3 regions of the Nostoc sp. genome follow, and region 2 is predicted to be linked to each of the others. Evidence: predicted binding sites of a transcription regulator. Region 2 holds the regulator's gene; each other region holds the start of a gene.
What was found. The regulator NtcA, encoded in region 2, controls nitrogen genes in cyanobacteria. The targets are predictions, from matches to a motif close to TNTGTANNNNNNNNTACANA.

Region 1: a site for NtcA is predicted at 2,498-2,517, ahead of ACYTXL_RS30685 (DUF3155 domain-containing protein). Genes of this name have one in related genera too.
Region 3: a site for NtcA is predicted at 2,049-2,068, ahead of ACYTXL_RS09555 (SAM hydrolase/SAM-dependent halogenase family protein). Genes of this name have one in related genera too.

What each region holds. Positions count from the first base shown of each region.
Region 1 covers NZ_JBTYKD010000365.1:17,617-23,711, forward strand. Annotated here, with positions in the region: gene ACYTXL_RS30675 (PadR family transcriptional regulator) at 545-889, shown strand; gene ACYTXL_RS30680 (cofactor assembly of complex C subunit B) at 1,171-1,701, shown strand; gene ACYTXL_RS30685 (DUF3155 domain-containing protein) at 2,152-2,469, opposite strand; gene ACYTXL_RS30690 (sensor histidine kinase) at 2,754-4,109, shown strand; gene ACYTXL_RS30695 (hypothetical protein) at 4,140-4,289, shown strand; gene ACYTXL_RS30700 (urease accessory protein UreH domain-containing protein) at 4,582-5,829, shown strand; gene ACYTXL_RS30705 (hypothetical protein) at 5,804-6,095, shown strand, end outside.
Region 2 covers NZ_JBTYKD010000229.1:1,635-7,729, reverse strand. Annotated here, with positions in the region: gene ACYTXL_RS21715 (pre-16S rRNA-processing nuclease YqgF) at 1-322, opposite strand, end outside; gene ACYTXL_RS21710 (DUF3084 domain-containing protein) at 417-1,907, opposite strand; gene ntcA (global nitrogen regulator NtcA) at 2,076-2,747, opposite strand; gene fabI (enoyl-ACP reductase FabI) at 3,128-3,904, shown strand; gene hisB (imidazoleglycerol-phosphate dehydratase HisB) at 3,999-4,637, shown strand; gene ACYTXL_RS21690 (ABC transporter ATP-binding protein) at 4,804-5,787, shown strand.
Region 3 covers NZ_JBTYKD010000083.1:18,480-24,574, reverse strand. Annotated here, with positions in the region: gene ACYTXL_RS09570 (pentapeptide repeat-containing protein) at 1-337, shown strand, start outside; gene ACYTXL_RS09565 (Uma2 family endonuclease) at 743-1,576, shown strand; gene pirA (arginine synthesis PII-interacting regulator PirA) at 1,835-1,990, opposite strand; gene ACYTXL_RS09555 (SAM hydrolase/SAM-dependent halogenase family protein) at 2,102-2,905, shown strand; gene ACYTXL_RS09550 (GUN4 domain-containing protein) at 2,902-3,567, opposite strand; gene ACYTXL_RS09545 (peptide ligase PGM1-related protein) at 4,112-5,713, opposite strand.

The DNA.
Region 1 (6,095 bases), on a different contig from region 2:
CCAGCGTCTTCTTTGATAAATTTACTATCACACTTGCCAAATCGGACAAGAGATTCTCAAGTCGAAAAAATCAGAAATGATTACTGCTTAGATGTGTCCACAGGCGTAGCAGCTTTAACCCAGACATATCCCTTACCTTAAACTTTTAGAATCTGCATTCGGAAAATTACTGTAAAACAAAGTGTTTATTAAGTTTTACAGACAAAATTCGATTTTACCTGTAAAATTTCTTCGATGGCATTTTATTGCTTAAGCAGTTCTAACCAGAACGACATCACTTAACACCAAGGTAGTGACTTCGCCACTGTCTGTTCGCTTCTCACCACACCGTATCGAGCTTGAGTAGAGGTACACTATTTTGTGCCCCTACAACTTGCAAACTCGTCCCACAACTTCACAGGCGTGGGTAATTATTTGGTGTTTACGCTTGGGAAATTTAGTCTAAGTAGCTTTATCTATATTACTGACTTAGCAGTAGCACTGTATACTGACTACAAAGATTGTCTAGCTTACCCTAAGGCATTTTTTTAGCCATTCACTAACTATGAAACTTGAGGATATATATCAATTCTTTGAGAATCCTCCGCCAACTTACCTTTGTCAGGAAGTTGCAGTTTGTTACATACTGTCTGTTTTGTTACAAAATGAATCCTACGGAACCGAGTTGATTGAGCAATTAGAAACTGAATATCCCACCTATAGGCTTTCGGATACCGTACTTTATAGTGCAATCAAATTTCTGGAAGACGAAAGGGCAATCAGTGGATATTGGAAGAAACTCGAAGGACGGGGACGCCCCAGGCGAATGTACCAAGTTTCTCCCGAATGGCAAGTTCAAGCGCAGGATTTAGTTTTTCTTTGGCAAAACTACATTAATGCGAGAAAGTAATACCATTTGAGATTTTAGACTTTCTTGCAGAACGCTACGCATAGCTTGCTTCTCCGTTCGCAGAGCGTCTCGTAGAGAAGGAGTACGGCGTGAGCGCTACTTCTCTACGAGAGGCTGCGCCAACGACGTCGCTCAGTACAAGTCAGTCGAAGGATTTTGGATTGTGCAAGAGTCGCTGATCATCCCACTGGCGCTGCATTTGTCACAATCATTGTTCAAATTGGTATAACGAATAATTGATAATGAATAAGTCTCCTCCAATCAAACACTAACAATTAGTTATGGATACTGCTATTCTGCCATCTACGTTCCTGCTAACCTTGTTGTTATCGGTTGGACTGTTTTTCTTTATTCGTGCCTCGACTAAAGACCGCACAGAAACAGCACAACTGGTATCTGAGCGAGACGAAGCTGCTTTAATGTCTCAATTAAAAGAGTATTTTCGATCGCGGTCTTACCGAGTGGCAGGGGTAGACCGAAAACAAAACCAGGTGACTTTTGAAGGTAATGTTCGCCCCAGCTGGTTCTTAGCTATATTTCTAACTCTACTAGCAGCTACTGGTATTGTTTGTCTATCATTAGTCGTGTCCCTGCTTTTTCCTAGCCTCAGTACCCTTGTTCTGGCTATGGTACTGCTGTCGCCTTTAAGCGGTCTATTTTATTGGCAAAAATCTGGAAGACTTGAGAAGGTGTCGCTGAAAGTAGAAACAACTCAGAGCGACCAAACCTCCTCAAGTAAGATCACTGTAGTTGGCCATCGAGATGAAGTCAGTGAGTTACAGAGGACTCTACAGCTAAAGGCTGGTGAATAATTGTTGATTTTTGTAACCATCTCTTGACTATGATATGCAGACTTCTGACCTGACCTACTCTTTAGGCAATGCAAAGTAGGAAGGAGGAAATCAAGGCTGCTGCTTTGTCAATTTTCCCCACAACTTATGTCGTGGGGAAAAATTTAAATTCATTAACTTAAATTTGTTGACAGAGCTTGCTTAACAATCCACGGCATAAGAGCGCAACTTCACTAGCGCTTTTAAACACGCTTGGCTCTATACTCACTCCTTTTTGCATCATCAAAATAGCATCAACCCATGCTATTTAGCGTGGTTTGAGACAAGTTGACTTTCTAACTACCTGGACTAGCTTGACTGGCAAATCAGCTAGAAACTAAAAAAAAATTAAATTTTGCATAAACTTAGCAATTTTGCCAGTTAATGATAGTCAGAAGCCATCATTCAATGCCAAAGATGACCATCTATGGTTCACCGAGTAGCTAAAGTAAGAGGTTCTTGACCTGGTGAAGGTTCTAACACCCTCAAGCTAGGAAACAAGAAATGGTTTTCCTCTACGTATTGAGCACCAAACAGTCCCTTTTCTGCCCAGAAATAACGATCTGTGGTGTGTTCATTTCGTTTTACCAGTAGCAACGCAGGTGGCAAGATACCTTCAGCTTGAATGAATCTTCTCGCTGCTGTCACAGGTTTTTCTTCGCCACTTTCGATGCTATATTGAGGCACATGTTCCAGAATCCGCCGTCCTTCCTGACGACGACGACTCTTCCTTTTGCGTCTCCTTGCCAATATCTTGTCCTCCTCTTTCAAGCTAGAGATTGTAGTAATAGCTACAAAATTTGTCGTCATTATATAGGTTCTAGTTCAAAATATCAATAGTTTTTAACCTTTTCATATAAGAAAATTAATATCTTTGAAGATAGAGAAAATAAAATCACATAAGGATATAATCCCCAGGTAGAAACCATCACGAAGAAGATTTTAGTTAAGCTTTATGAAATGAGTGAGGTAAAAACTAAGTATCCTCTCTTAATCATGCCTCAAAATCTGTAATCTTGAGCAAGAGCTAAAAAATGTTAATGTCTGCCAGTTCCGATTTTCTTGCTCTGTGTCGAGAGCAAATAGCGCTGCTAACCCAAGGGCTGGGAGCAACTTTAAGTATTGTGTACCTAACACAAGAATTGGTAGAGACTCCTTCAGGTGAGGCCAAACTGATTCCTGTGGTGATTTACCCGGAAACAGCATTATTACCGCCGGGGGAGGAGACTGCGGAAGCGACCGTACACAAGCAACTTCAAGTTGGAAATGTGTTTGTATTACCCCATACTCAGAGAAGGTTATTAACACCAAGGTCAGAATCTCCAACTTCGTCACGGGAGTCGGAGATACCAGATGCCTCTGGGCCCCATCTAAAAGAGGAATACTTATTTAGTGGCAACCAAATTGTTTTACCTCTGGTCTATGAGGGTGTGATGATGGGGTTACTGGTGACAGGTAGGGAAGACCGCGTATGGAATGAACACGAGGAAAGTCAGATTCAACAGATAGCCCAAACGTTAGCGATCGCTTGTATTTTAGATCAGCGACGGGCATGGTTTGAGCAGCAATTGCGTGAGCAACAAATTCTCCAAGAAAAACAGCGCGATTTGCTAGATAACCTGTTGCATCAGTTTCGTAACCCATTAACGGCATTGCGGACTTTTGGCAAACTGCTATTGAAACGACTGCAACCAGCGGACGCGAACCGGAATGTGGCAAATAGTATTGTGCGGGAAAGCGATCGCCTCGAAGAACTGCTGCAACAATTTGATCAAGTAATTGACTTGACAGAGGCAGATTTAGCACCACTACATCTGGGGGAAAATGAAGTTTTTGTAGAAGCAACTATCCAAAAATCTGCTAAACCGCCGTTATTATTGCCAGGAACGGGAGATAAAGCAGTTGACTGCTCGCTAGCAAATATATTAGAACCATTATTGATATCAGCCCAAGCGATCGCCCAAGAGCGAAAGCTAAAACTAATAACTGAAATTCAACAGAATTCCCCCCTAGTACGTGCCAACGTCAAAGCATTACGAGAGGTATTAAATAACATCATCGATAATGCCTTGAAATACACTCCCACTGGGGGTAAAATTTTAATTCAGGCGGGGGAAGAAAAAGCTAATTTTCAGGGAATTGTCATCAGTGACAACGGTCCTGGCATTCCACCCCAAGATTTCGAGCATCTTGGAGAACGACATTATCGGGGTGTACAAGCGCAAACAGATATCCCAGGTACAGGTTTGGGGTTAGCGATCGCCAAACAATTAATAGAGCAAATGCAGGGCGAAATCGAGGTTTTCAGCCCTGCAATCAACTCTCAGCTAACTTCACCCAATGCGCCGGGGACTACGTTTATTATTTGGTTGCCGGAAGTTCAAAATTAGTCATTTGTCATTTGTCATTTGTAAATACCAATGCCCAATACTTCTCTACAAGAGGCTGCGCCAACGGCTTCTCTACGAGACGCTACGCGAACGCTCAGTACAAGCAATAGAAGTAGTCTAATCATTTCAAATTTTGCTAATCCAAGTCGTTTTTTCTCACTCGTGAGAAATCCGGGTTAAGTATTCTCATTAATATGGATACCGAGTGAAGCCACTCCCGCGCCAGAAGGTAAGCAGCAGTGGCTCTCAGAAGTTTGTGTGTAGGGAGTTTTACACTCAGGCTTTCTTTCCTAGAATAAACATCAAGTTTGACAGTTCGTCTTTTGACAGCGATCGCAACTTAACTTACACTGCCGCACTAGAGGAGTGCTGAGTACTGAGCAAAGAAGAAGAGAAAAGAATTTCTTCTTAATTCTTCAAAATCTTTATTCTGACACTCAGGATTCATGACTCAGAACTCAGGACTTTTTTTATGGTAGATTTGTTGCTGATCGCAATCCTGGGTTTCCTGGGGAGTTTTGGCCATTGCTTTGGGATGTGTGGCCCCCTAACGGTGGCGTTTTCTCTGTCTCATCAGCCGAAACAGACATCACCTTTAGAAAAGTCCGACACTTGGCAACAGCAATTAAAATTTCATATCCTGTTAAATCTGGGGCGGATGTTGAGCTATGGTCTAGTCGGTGCTGGCATTGGGGCGCTAGGTTCGGTATTGCTGCAAGGTGGACAGCTAGCGGGTGTTGGCAGCGACTTACGGCGTTGGATGGCAATTTTGACTGGTGTAATGCTGATTTGGTTTGGCTTAGGACAAGTAAAACCCGATTTGCTGCCGCACATTCCCGTATTACATCCCCTATTGCAAGGTAGTTTACACGATCGCCTCAGCACAGGAATGGTTAAGCTTTCCTTAAAAGCCAAATGGTGGACGCCAATGCTTTTAGGGATGACTTGGGGTTTAATGCCCTGTGGTTTCCTCTATGCTGCCCAAATTAAAGCTGCTGAAACTGGCAATTTATGGATGGGTGGGGCAATTATGCTGGCTTTTGGCTTGGGAACCCTGCCCACGATGCTAGGCGTAGGCGTTTCTACATCATTGGTAAGTAAAGATAGGCGCAGTCAGTTATTTCGATTAGGCGGTTGGGTGACACTGATTATTGGCGTGATCACCTTGTTGCGGACTGGTGACACAATGGTAGATTACACCGGACACGCCGCCTTAATCTGCTTAATCTTGGCGTTAATTGCGCGTCCCATTAGTGGCTTGTGGGCATCACCACTGCGTTACCGACGGGGCTTGGGAGTGGGAGCTTTTGTGCTTTCTGTAGTTCACACCGCCCACATGATCGAACACTCATTGCAATGGAATTTTACCGCCTTTGATTTTATGCCGCCAGAATTTCAGTGGGGTATGGCTGCGGGTGCTGTAGCATTGTTATTAATGTCCCCCGCCGCTTTTACAAGTTGGGAATCATTGCAGAAATCTTTGGGCAAGCGTTGGCGACAGATTCATCTATTGGGTGTGCCAGCTTTGCTCTTGAGTGCCATTCATACTGTGTTGATTGGTTCCCATTACCTGGGTTCCTTGGAATCAACTTGGGGAAATAAATTAGCGGCAGTACTAATGGTAATTGTTACCCTCTGTGTCTTGCTAGTACGTTCGCGCTTTTTTTGGTCAAAGTTAGCCGTAGAAAAGTTTTATGTCCCCCCAACCAAATCGCGGTAAATCATCCTTGTTTTTTGGCTCAATCCCAACGAGTCAAAAACAAAGAGATTACCTAAACAAAGGAACAATCAAGTATTTATTATTCCTGGGTTCCTTAGTTATATCGATAACTAATCTTTACCCTGTTGCTGCTCATCAGGTGGAGGTAGCCGCAGATGTAGGTGCCACCCTCCACATTGAACCAAATGATAATCCCAGTGCTGGAGAACCTAGCCAAACCTGGTTTGCACTTACCCGCAGAGGTGGAAAGGTGATTCCCTTGGCAC
Region 2 (6,095 bases):
GTGGGTACATTTGCCAATAGCGATCGCGGGCTTCTAAAGTTGTGTAGCGCTCATCCACTAAAATAATACTCAAAGGTTCTGTCAATTCCTGATATAATTGCTGTCTCCACTGCTTGGCTGTAGTTTGGTCGCCCATGACCATCAAAGAAATGGGAAACTTTTGACGTAGTGTCTCAAGGGTAGCGATCGCCTCTTTTGCTAGCACAACCTGATGATAATATAGTTGCCGATCCAGTCCCATCACCGCTAAACCACATTTATCTCGACCTGGATCAAATCCCAAAATCACTGGTTGCCTTGGTGAAAATTCACGGAAAGTCATAATAAATTCACAATTCAAAATTCAAAAATGCAATTACAGTAAGCATTTTAGCTGCTGTTCAAATATGTTTAAATCTTAGTGTAAAAATAATTTTTTAAGTACTAAATATGATTTGTCCGTTGACTATTGCCACTAATTTTACTCTCAATGGTCCGGCTGTATAAGTGTCCTCTGCTGCGATCGCTTTGATTTCCAATGGTTGATTATACTGTCTTAATTGGGTGACAAAACGCAGAAAAGTTCCCTCTACTTGCACATTTTCGACAATTCCGGCATTACGGGCACGAAATTGGGAAGCAGAAATCAGTATTTCTAGACGCTGCTGTAACTGATAGGATGTCATGGTTTTGGAATCGGTAGTAGTTGTTGCCAGCACTGCGCCTCCCGAAAAAACCAATTGATTCCGCGCTGTATCGGCGAAAAATTCTATCTGCTTTTCTCCCCTAACGTAATTACCAGCCGAGAAAATTCGCATTACGTATTCTTGACCATCGGCAATCTGCTTGCTCAATTTCTCAATCCTATCCTGGGTCACGCGCAGTAGCTCTACATTTGCCAGATTTCCACCAGGCTCACTTAATTCCAGACTGGCGTTGCGATTGGCTTCTTGTAAAAGCTGTACGACTGCCTGACGAGAAGCACCAGGTTGGGTAACACGAACTACACCAGCAGACAGAACTTGGCCGCGAACTAAGGCTAGCTTACCCAGACGCAGGTCGCGGTAAGACTGATAATATTTTTCCAGCCTTGCAACTTCCAGTTCTAATTGCTCCTGTTGTCCTTCCAATTCTTTGAGGCGCGATTCCCGTGTGGCAATCACTTGCTCTCGCGCTGCAACTTCGAGATTACGCTTTTGAATTAGTTGATCGAGTTGGGCAATTTTTTGATCGCGCACTTCTATACCTTCTTGACGGTTAGCAAGTTCGCGATCGCGTTTTTCAATAGCTGTTTTGGCATCGTCAATCGCTTTTTTAGCTTCAGCATACAGCCGTTGACGTTCTGTTTTCAGTAGCTCAACTGCCGCCTGTAGCTGCTTTCTCTGATTGTAAACGCTTTGCAATTCAGCTATGGCTTTTTGGTACTGAGTTACAACCTGATCTAGCTGCCCTTGAGTGCGTTGGAGTTGAGTTTGAGTTTGGGCTTGTTGACTAATGGTGCGGTTCAACTGAGCTTGTGTTTGGCGTTGTTTGGCATTCGCCGCCTGTAAGAATTGATTGATTACTTGCAAGTCTTGTTGTGCTTTTCCTTGGGCAATTCTTGCAAGATTTAGCTCACTCTCTACCTGACTTTTCTGAGTTTCTGCGATTTTTAGCTGTTCCCGCTTGTGTCTGAGGTCTGTTTGAATATCCTCTAACTCAAAAACTCCCTTTCGCAAGCCTTCGTCAGCAGCGAATAAAATCCCTAAAGTTGATGCGGAAATCAAACCACCCGTAAAAATAGTTACCAGTACAGCAGTATTTTTCGGACGAAGATTAAAAAGTGAGAGGCGAGCTTTGCCAACTCGTGTGCCGATGCGATCGCCCACGGTTGCTATCACGCCTCCCAGAATTAAAATTGCTGCGATGAGGATGTATCCGGTGGTCATCTTTAGCTACCGAAATCCTTCCAGATACAGCCTACTACTTTTAAGTATTGTCTGTGGAGAAGTGGAAATTGACAATAGCTGAAATTACTCAATTTTAGATTTACCTCTAGCTATTAGTGTCATTTTTCAAAACACAACAGGTGCCGACTCCCCTTTCTCCAATTGCTTTTATGTGAACTGCCTACTTAAAGTAACAGGTTTATGCACAGTAATCTTCTTTTTGTGGATAGAAATCATATTTTTTTCCCGCAAATCTCCTAGTAGCCTAGTAACGGTAACACGAGTTGAACCAATTGCCTCTGCGATCGCTTGATGAGATAACTTCAGATCAATAGTGATTCCATCTGCACAAGGAACCCCAAAATCCCGACAAAGAATCAACAAAAAACTTACTAACCTAGAACCCATATCTCGGTGAGCGAGAGTTTCAATCATCATCTCCGTTTGTAAAATGCGCGAAGACAGACCTCGCAGCATTAACATTGATAATTCTGGATTTTCCTTGAGTGCTAGCTCCACCTGTTCAATTGGCGCTGACAGTAATTCCACAGGCGTAAATGCAACCGCATGGTAAAACCGATCCGACTTATTTCCTGTCAGCAATGACAATACACCAAAAACACTATTTTCCCGCAGCAGCGCTACCGTTATTTCCTCTCCTGCCTCGTACACCCTGGAAAGTTTAACAGCACCTTTCAAAAGAAAATAAACTCGTTCGGCAGGATCGCCAGGAAAAAAGATCGTTTTATTGCGTTCAAACGTTTCCACAACTGGCGGAAACGCCCCGGTCGCCATCTGACGAAAAACATTTGCTAGGGCTTTATCTTGTGTCACGATCATCTCCCTTCCCCTACCCAATGCCGGAAAAACAAAAACTGATTACCTAAGAATACACCCGAAAAATGAATAAAGCACCGTCAACCTTTCTGTACTTTCCTATACTCAAATTAATATCTTCATAACTCTTTGTTTATAATGATACATAATTGTTGATCCTTTCAGCTACTACTTGTTGATAAGTAGTTACAATAGCTGTATTCAAAAGGGTTTTTTGAAGAACAAATAAAGATAAATTGATAAAATCTTTAGGAAAAATCAAGAATTTTGTCATAGCAAACACCCTTACCAATATTCATTTTTGCAAATCCTGTGTAAAACAAAGACAAAACGTGCCTCAGATTCTAGTATGCTCCTAATGATCGATCGCATTAACAATTTCTATGCTAAATCTGACTGGAAAAAATGCCCTTGTTACAGGTATTGCCAATAACCGCTCGATCGCCTGGGGCATCGCCCAACAGCTGCACAAAGCCGGAGCAAGCCTGGGTATTACTTACCTGCCGGATGAACGTGGCAAGATGGAGAAAAAAGTTGCGGAGTTAGTAGAACCTCTCAACCCCAGCTTATTTCTTCCCTGTAATGTCCAAAATGACGAACAAATTAAATCTACCTTTGAGACAATCCGCGATCAGTGGGAAAAGCTAGATATCCTGATCCATTGTCTGGCCTTTGCTAGTAAAGACGATTTAACTGGAGATTTTAGCCAAACCTCTCGTTCTGGCTTCAACACCGCCTTAGAAATCAGTACCTACTCGCTGGTGCAGTTAAGTGGTGCAGCAAAACCTTTGATGACAGAGGGAGGTAGTATCGTCACCCTGACATATTTAGGCGGTGTCAGGGCAATCCCCAACTATAACGTCATGGGAGTTGCCAAAGCGGGGTTAGAAATGAGTGTGCGTTACTTGGCGGCTGAACTAGGGCCACAAAATATCCGCGTCAATGCCATTTCCGCAGGCCCCATCCGCACCTTGGCATCTTCAGCAGTCGGCGGAATATTGGATATGATTCATCATGTAGAAGAAGTAGCTCCCCTACGACGCACCGTCACTCAGCTAGAAGTGGGCAATGCTGCGGCTTTCTTGTGTAGTGATTTGTCCAGTGGCATTACCGGACAAGTTCTGTATGTAGATGCAGGATATGAAATTATGGGAATGTAAGATAATTTGGGCATGGGGCATTGAGTATTAGTAAAATTCTTGCCCATTCCTCATTTTCCATTCCCCATGCCCTATGCCCTATGCCCCTTTCCCTATGGAAATTAGCAAAGTTAATTCTTCAAACTACGATCAGTCAACTAAAACCCCTCGGATTGCCACTGTTCACCGCACCACTGGTGAAACCGATGTGCAAGTTACCATCAACCTGGATGGTAGAGGAACCTGCACAGCAGCAACAGGTGTTCCGTTTTTGAATCATATGTTGCATCAAATTGCCTCCCACGGGCTGATTGATATAGATGTCCAAGCCAAGGGAGACTGGGAAATTGATGACCATCACACCAACGAAGATGTAGGCATTACCTTAGGGCAAGCTTTGAACCAAGCACTAGGCGACAGAAAAGGCATTGTCCGCTTTGGTAATTTTCTTGCACCACTAGATGAAGCTTTAGTTCAGGTAGCGCTAGACTTTTCTGGACGTCCTCACCTCAGCTACGGCTTGCAAATTCCTACTCAACGGGTAGGAACCTATGACACCCAGTTAGTGCGAGAATTCTTTGTGGCATTAGTAAACCATAGCCAAATGACACTGCACATTCGGCAACTGGATGGCATTAATTCCCATCACATTATTGAAGCAACATTTAAGGCGTTTGCCAGGGCAACGCGGCTGGCGGTGGAAATCGACCCCCGTCGTGCTGGCGTAATTCCCAGTTCTAAGGGCGTTCTATAAAAGGAGTCAAATGGAGCATTGGAAAAATTCTTCCCTTGTCTCCCTTGTCTCCCCACTTCCCACTTCCCAGTTTGAGATAATTGACACAGCGGGTAGTGATGGTTATTATCAGGCTACCGGGTAACTTGTAATTAATACCAAGCTGGTAAATGGTAGTTGAACCGAGATGAAGTCTCTTGCAGATGACCCTGATTCTCAACTTAATACGACTGACACTCCACCAGTAGTCCTAACTTCTGAGTTGCGAAAAGTCTATCGCACTGGTTTTTGGCTAAATCAAAAAGTCGTATCTCTGAAAAACTGTTCTTTAACAGTTTACAAAGGCGAAACCTTTGGGTTGCTGGGGCCAAATGGTGCGGGTAAAACCACTCTTTTAAAATTGTTGCTGGGAATTATTCGTCCTACCTCTGGACGGGGATTATTATTAGGTAAGCCTATAGGCGATCGCAGTGTTAAGCAACATATCGGTTATCTGCCCGAAAATCCCTATTTGTATGACTATCTCACCGGCTGGGAATTTTTGCAGCTAGCGGCTGGACTATTCCAAATTCCCAACAGTGTACAACGCCAACGCATTCCCCAACTGCTGGAATTAGTGGGTTTATCCCAAACCGATGCCCGCAAAAAGCTCCTGCGCCGCTATTCTAAAGGAATGCTACAGCGTGTTGGTATGGCACAGGCGTTAATTAACGAGCCAGATTTAGTTTTTCTGGATGAACCGATGTCTGGTCTTGATCCGGTGGGACGCTACCAAATGCGGGAAATTATCCTGGCGCTAAAAGCAGCTGGTAAGACGATTTTTTTCAATAGCCACATTCTTAGTGAAGTAGAACAGATTTGCGATCGCATTGCCATCCTCGCTCAAGGTGAACTAGTTTGCTCTGGTTCCCTAAATGAACTCTTAGGCGGCGAAAACACATATCATGTCAAAGGTCGAGGTGGTGACTGGGAAATTCTCAAAAAATGGATACCCACTCTCAGATTTGAGCCTGATAGTTCCTGGCAAGGTACACTACAAGATGATTACTATGATTTCCTCGCCAGTCTTCGTCTCATGGATGGTAAAATTATTGCCATGAGCTTGTCGCGTCGCTCCCTAGAAGAATTTTTTATTCAAGAAATCCAAAGAAAAAATAATTCACTGAATTAGTCTTCTTGCTTCTTGCCAAATAGGAAATTTTGGGTTACTTTGAGGAACAAAACCCAAAAACCCTGCCTTTTTGAGTTGATCTTTCTCAAGCCAACCCACATAAAATCAAATTCCGATCTCTTTTTAAGGTTATTTGTATTTATTGGTTAATAGACAATTTATTGTATAGACTGCCTTTAGTTGGGTAAATCGAATATTTTTTGATAATTCCTGTATTTCCGCAGCGTTAACTTTAAGTGAACTTCACTAAAAGTTCAAATTCAATAAATAAATTTCCTCCGGAAAATCACACTTTTCGAGGAAAATAA
Region 3 (6,095 bases), on a different contig from region 2:
ACTATCGGGAGCTAACCTCAGTGGCGCTCATTTAATTGGTGCTGATTTGAGAGGCTCGAAGCTCCAAGGAGCCAACCTTGTAGGGGCTAACCTCGAAGGTGCTGACTTAACTGGTGCAAACTTGGCAGGTGCTAATCTAACATCGGCTTATGTAACCAATGTGAATATGAAGCAAACCAATCTCAACGGGGTAAATTTTACTCGCGCTACGATTAACGATTCTAATGTGTATCAAGCATCAATGAATGATCTCAATCTGACTGATGCGAAAATATATAATACTGGAATCGGTATTGGTGGAGAAGGAGAAGGTGCCGTGATTCCTGATTGGAAATAGGTTGAACTGAGTAGGCAGGTTAAAATAAACACAACATAGGTTTTTGCCGGCTTTAAATCAGAGAAACTGGTTTTTTGCCAGCATTATCCTTCAAATTTGCCTATACAAAAATAAAAAATGAACTCTCTCTGCCTTGTAATCACTTTACTATGACGAAAGCAGAGGGGGCTTTTTATCGTAAATAAAAGGGTTTAAGACCCCAACCATTACATGTAGTGTCAGTTTCAGTCGGGGTTTAAATCCCCCGAAGTTGCCACAAACTCCTCCACCCCTGCAAGGCACTTCTCTTCTCTGCGAGACGCTACGTGAACGTCTGAAAATGTCTTTAATTACGAATTACGAATTATTTAAGGGAATTTATCCTGCTGCCACAATAGAGTTAAGCTGCTATCCCCAGAATTCCTTATGAGTGAATCTATCACCTTGACAGACGCTGGCTTATTACCAGAAGATTTGTTACCAGATGTTAGTCATTTGGTAACAGAGGACGATGAACCCTTGGATAATCTACCATCTGAAAAACAACAACGGCTACTGACAGAAACCCTTTACAGTTCTTGGAACGGCGCAAATAATGCCCAAGGATTTCTCGTGGCGGCCAATGTGGGGTTATTTCCCAGTAGCAAGCAACCGCCGATTGTGCCTGATGTATTCTTGAGCCTGGATGTACAAGTAGCTGAAAACTGGTGGGAAAAACGGCATCGTTCTTATTTCTTCTGGGACTTTGGTAAACCGCCAGAGGTGGTGATTGAAATTGTTTCAAATCGAGAAGGCAATGAAACAGGACGGAAAATCTTAGAGTATGCCAGGATGCGGGTAATGTACTACATTATCTTTGACCCAACTCGGCAACTTCGTGGTGAAGTTCTACAAATGTACGAGTTGCGAGGGCGGCAATACATACCCATGAGTGAGCAATGGCTGACTGAAGTTGAGCTAGGTTTATGTTTGTGGGAAGGTGCGTATGAAGGTAAGCGGGATGTTTGGCTTAGGTGGTGTGATGCTACAGGGAATATGATTCCGACTGGCGCAGAACGAGCTGAACAAGAACGTTTACGAGCTGAACAAGAACACTTACGAGCTGAACAAGAACACTTACGAGCCGAGCAAGAACGCTTACGAGCTGAACAAGAACACTTACGAGCCGAGCAAGAGCGAGAAGTCAAAGAAACTGCCCTGCAACGGGCTGAACGCTTGGCAGCACAGTTACGAGCATTGGGTGTTGAGCCGGAAGTGTGAGGATGGGGAGTGGGATAATTCAATTAATTGAAAAACGCTCTTATATATATTAGAGCAAAATTGCTAGGAAACCCCATTAGGACTTACGCAAAACTACACACGGTAGGGGCAATTCATGTAGCTTTAGCTTCCCGCAGGGTATTAACCCTACGTGAAAATCATTCTTTTCGGCTATTGTTTGTATAAGTCCTGCCCATAAAAACAAAAAACCCGCCGTAGCGGGTTACACAACAAAACTATGAACAATGAAAACTTGATTTAGCTGAAATGTGTCATCTCAGCTTCTAGTTGACGAATCAGGTGTTCGTCGCCCTTTGCTCTGGCTACTTCCAAGCGATGCTCTAGGCTTTTTTGAATATTCGCTCTGTGAACTTCTTGTCCTTTGCTCACACTTTGTAGTCTATTCTGACTCATAGTGATTACCTTTTTTAATTTTTCGCTTTATATCTTCTATTCTTAACATAGCACACATTTTGTAACTGTTGCTACAGAAAAATATTTTTTTATAATTAATTTCACGAAAATATGTCTAAGAAACAGATAGATCAACAACCACTCGTGACTTTACTCAGCGATTTTGGCGATCGCGATGTTTATGTGGGCATAATGAAGGGAATTATAGCCCAAATCAACAGAAGACTGACGGTGGTAGACTTAACGCATCAAATTGGGCCGCAAGATATCGCCGCAGCCCGGTTTTGCCTGATGAATGCTTATCCGTATTTCCCAGTTGGGACAGTGCATGTGGCAGTAGTAGATCCGGGTGTGGGAAGCAAGCGACGAGCGATCGCAGTAGAATTTGCTCAAGGGTTTCTCGTCGGCCCAGATAATGGTATATTTAGTGGGGTACTGAGTCAAAGCCCAGCGATCGCAGCCGTCGAACTCACAAATCTTAACTATTGGCGAACTCCTCAACCAAGCAAGACTTTTCACGGTAGAGATATCTTTGCACCAATCGGGGCTAATCTTGCTAGTGGCGTCTTCCTCAAACAGCTAGGACAAGAAATTGATCCAGCAAGTTTGGTAAAACTGGATATCGGCGAGTGCAAGCAAACAACCACAGGTGTAGTGGGTTGCATTCAATATATTGACAATTTTGGCAACTTAGTGAGCAACATTCCAGGAAGTTACGTACAAGGCAAAACTTGGTGTGTGCAAGCCGCCGGGTTAAGTATACCAGGCTGTGAAACTTACAGTGATGTCAACGTGGGAGAGATAATAGCTTTAGTTGGCAGTCACAGCTGGGTAGAAATTGCCATTAATAGCGGCAATGCTAATTTACAGTTGCAGTTAGATTGGCAAGAAAGGCTGCAAGTTGTGCTAACTTAAATACCGCACTTCGTAAGTGCCGCATCCAGAGAAACACCAAAATTATATCCTCTTTCCACAGTTGGCAAATGTCCTGGGGGGAAGGTTTTAAAGTTTGGTTCCTTGCCGGGTTTATACTCATATCTTTTAGTTTGCTGATTATAGTTCCACTGAATTAGCCACTCACCTGTTAAAGTTTGCCATCCAACTGCGTCATACATCTTGCGATAGTCGTTTTTTTGTTCCCTCAAAATCTTTTCTTGAGCGCTAAAGCCCAACTTCCCATCACTGGCTGTACTCCAAAGCCTGTCAATGGTTTTCAAATCAACACACGAAAGCGCATTCATTTCATCTTTGGCAATAGAACCTTCCGCTTGTGCCTTAGTCCCTGCAACATCTAGCATTCTTAGATAAGTTTCTCGGTCAGCCCCTTGCCAATCTTTGCTTTGCAAATATTTCTGCAACTGGCTGTAATCGACATTGCGGGCTGTGGTAATTTCCACTTGCTTCAATGAGCTAGGATTAGTAGTTGTGTTAACTAAATCAGTGCTTCCTGGGCTTTTAATCGCAGACTTAGACCGCGTTAACGAATATCCAATCCAGCCCAAAACAGCAAATATACCTATAAGACTTGCTGTGATTAATAAAGTTAGTGTCAGAACAGTTTGATTATTCTTTGCCATTTTTCGATGCTTCTGATGACTTGGAATGCCCCAGGTCGAATTTAGTTTAACCGCTACCACATAGATGTATATTTTAGCTTTTTTTCATAATTGTCGTAGCATTCATAAAATCGTCACCTGTGGCGAATCATATTCTCCAGACTAATTCTTCTGGAGTGGACTTTCCGCCTCATTAACCCGCGCCCGGACAATATAAGTTGCTAGCTTGACGTTTACCTTAATTGAGCCTAGTACTGATAAATCTGATCGGAGTCTTATATCTGGTACTTAGGTACTGTACAAATTCATCATGATCTGCGTTAACAAAAATAGGTTGTTTCAGGCTTTTCTTAATTATCCTTTGGTCGTAAATAGACGATGCTGTAGGGGTTTAGCATGCTAAATCCCTACGAAAGATGTGGTTTTTCACCTGATATATATTTGGTATTTATTGTCAACGCGTAAGTCCTGATATCATTTCACGAAATACCTAATACGGATACATAGGTAGGGGCGTACAGTTGTACACCCCTAGAGCCAATTCATCTGTTGTAAAGGAGATTCCTTAACTATACTCATCCCAAACCACGGGAAAGGAATAATCTGAAAACGCCGAGAAATCATGATTATTGCTACGGGTTTCTTCATCCAGAACTTTGACAACTTTGTTATAAATATCTTGTGCTTGTTGGGGGGAATCACCGATGCTGGTTAATCCCAACTTGCCAAACTGCGAAAGGCAACCCATAAGATGAAAGACTGTGCCCGTTTCAGTACCACTGTCAAAGTGTAGTCTCTGGTGAGCGATGATATCCATCAAATCATTAGGTAATAATCCCTGATAGCGCTCTTTTTGGAGATTGTCAGTGGCAATGTAGTATTTTGGACGACCTTGCTGACTATAAAATAAGCCCGTGGAAAGATCATAACGACCGTTCGTTAATAATTTCAAGGTCATGAATGGATGAGTTGTGCCGCCTTTACGCAGGTTAATTTCGATCGCCTGAATATCCCACTCTCCATTACCCTTGTCAACGGCGATAAAATCTACACCAAATCGCTCTAAAGTGCCTTTCTCTGCTAGCTTTCTGCCAACTTGTAATCCCAATTGCTGTAATTGCAACCGATAGCTTTCATCAGCCGGAAAGCGGCAACCAAGATAAATTTGACCGTCGGGACCTCCGAGAATTTGGTCATGGGTTGAAAGGATTTCCACTTCGCCAGTGGGTGTGATCCGCCCTTGAACACTGGGCGATCGCTTAATTTCGCCTTCCACAAATGCTTCGGCGATCGCCCCTAATTCCCCGATTCTTCCCGAAAAATTGTCCCAAGTCTCTTGCTTTGCTTGAAAGCGCATTATTGAGAAGCGCTCGCTAATTGCTGCTACCCTTTGGGCATGAGTAGCTTTGCTTGGTGCTAAATTCTCAATCGGTCTAAAGTCTAGCAAGGCATTCCCTTCTCCAGAAATGCCTTCGTTGAGTTTTACCACTACCCGTTGTAATGTCGGTTGTCGTTCCCACAAATCACCGGTAGCTTCTGCCAAATCTGTATGATTCCAAACTTTTTCGGTCCCATCTGGATGCGGTACTCCGCTTTCCTTGAAGATTTGCCGACTCCCACTTTTTGTCCCCCAAATCTGTAAATCTGGTGCGGCAGCATATAGTGGTACACCCAATTTTACAGACAATTCGCCTTCCCAGTGCGAAGAGTTGTAACAGATCATAAATGATTTCTCTAGCCTCAAAGATTGATGAATTCGCTCTAGGAGGCGGGGGCGTTCTAAAATCTTTTGGCTGAGGGGCTTAAGAGAGGAATCGTAAGTAGAAAGTAGCAGCAAGCGATTACGAGCATGAGAAAAGGGAATTCCTGGCAACAGTTGCAGATAATAATCAATGATACTAGGATGCAACGGTACTGATGTTACATAAACTAGCCGAGTCCGGGGATTTTGTAACCGAATTAAGGAAAATAGTAATCTTTCTTCATAATGTTCGCAGCCTTCGATCTTTTGGAGTTCGCGCTGGTCGATACTCAGGGAGGGAATAATTATAATATCCGCTTCACTATTGTCAAATAGCTCAATCGTTTTCCAGCGATCGCGCAGAGTTGATTGTAAGTGGCGAAACTTTTCAACCTGCTCTAACTCGGAAATATTTAGTGTTGTCATCATCTCTGCTCTCTAATAATCTCAATGTAGCGCACCACGCAGACTTTTGGACGTTTAGTTTGGAGGTATAGCCCAGGTGTCAGGATTTAGGTAGTTTTGCAATAATTTTAAGGAAGTCGGCAAGAATAAATCAAACTATAACAATCCTACTTGATTTGTAATAATTGCAACCCACAGATTCCCGACTTCTTAAAGAAGTCGAGGATCTTGTTTCTCACTATTTCCTTAATTTATTTTCCGTCTTAAGGTTGAGCAAATTGCAGCTTACTTTACCTCTAGGGAGCGATAAATTACAGCAACATAATAGTTAACTTGAAAGCAGATGAAAAGTATAAATCTTTCATCAAATGAAACTTGTGTACTTGTTTTTCGTGGTTAGGTG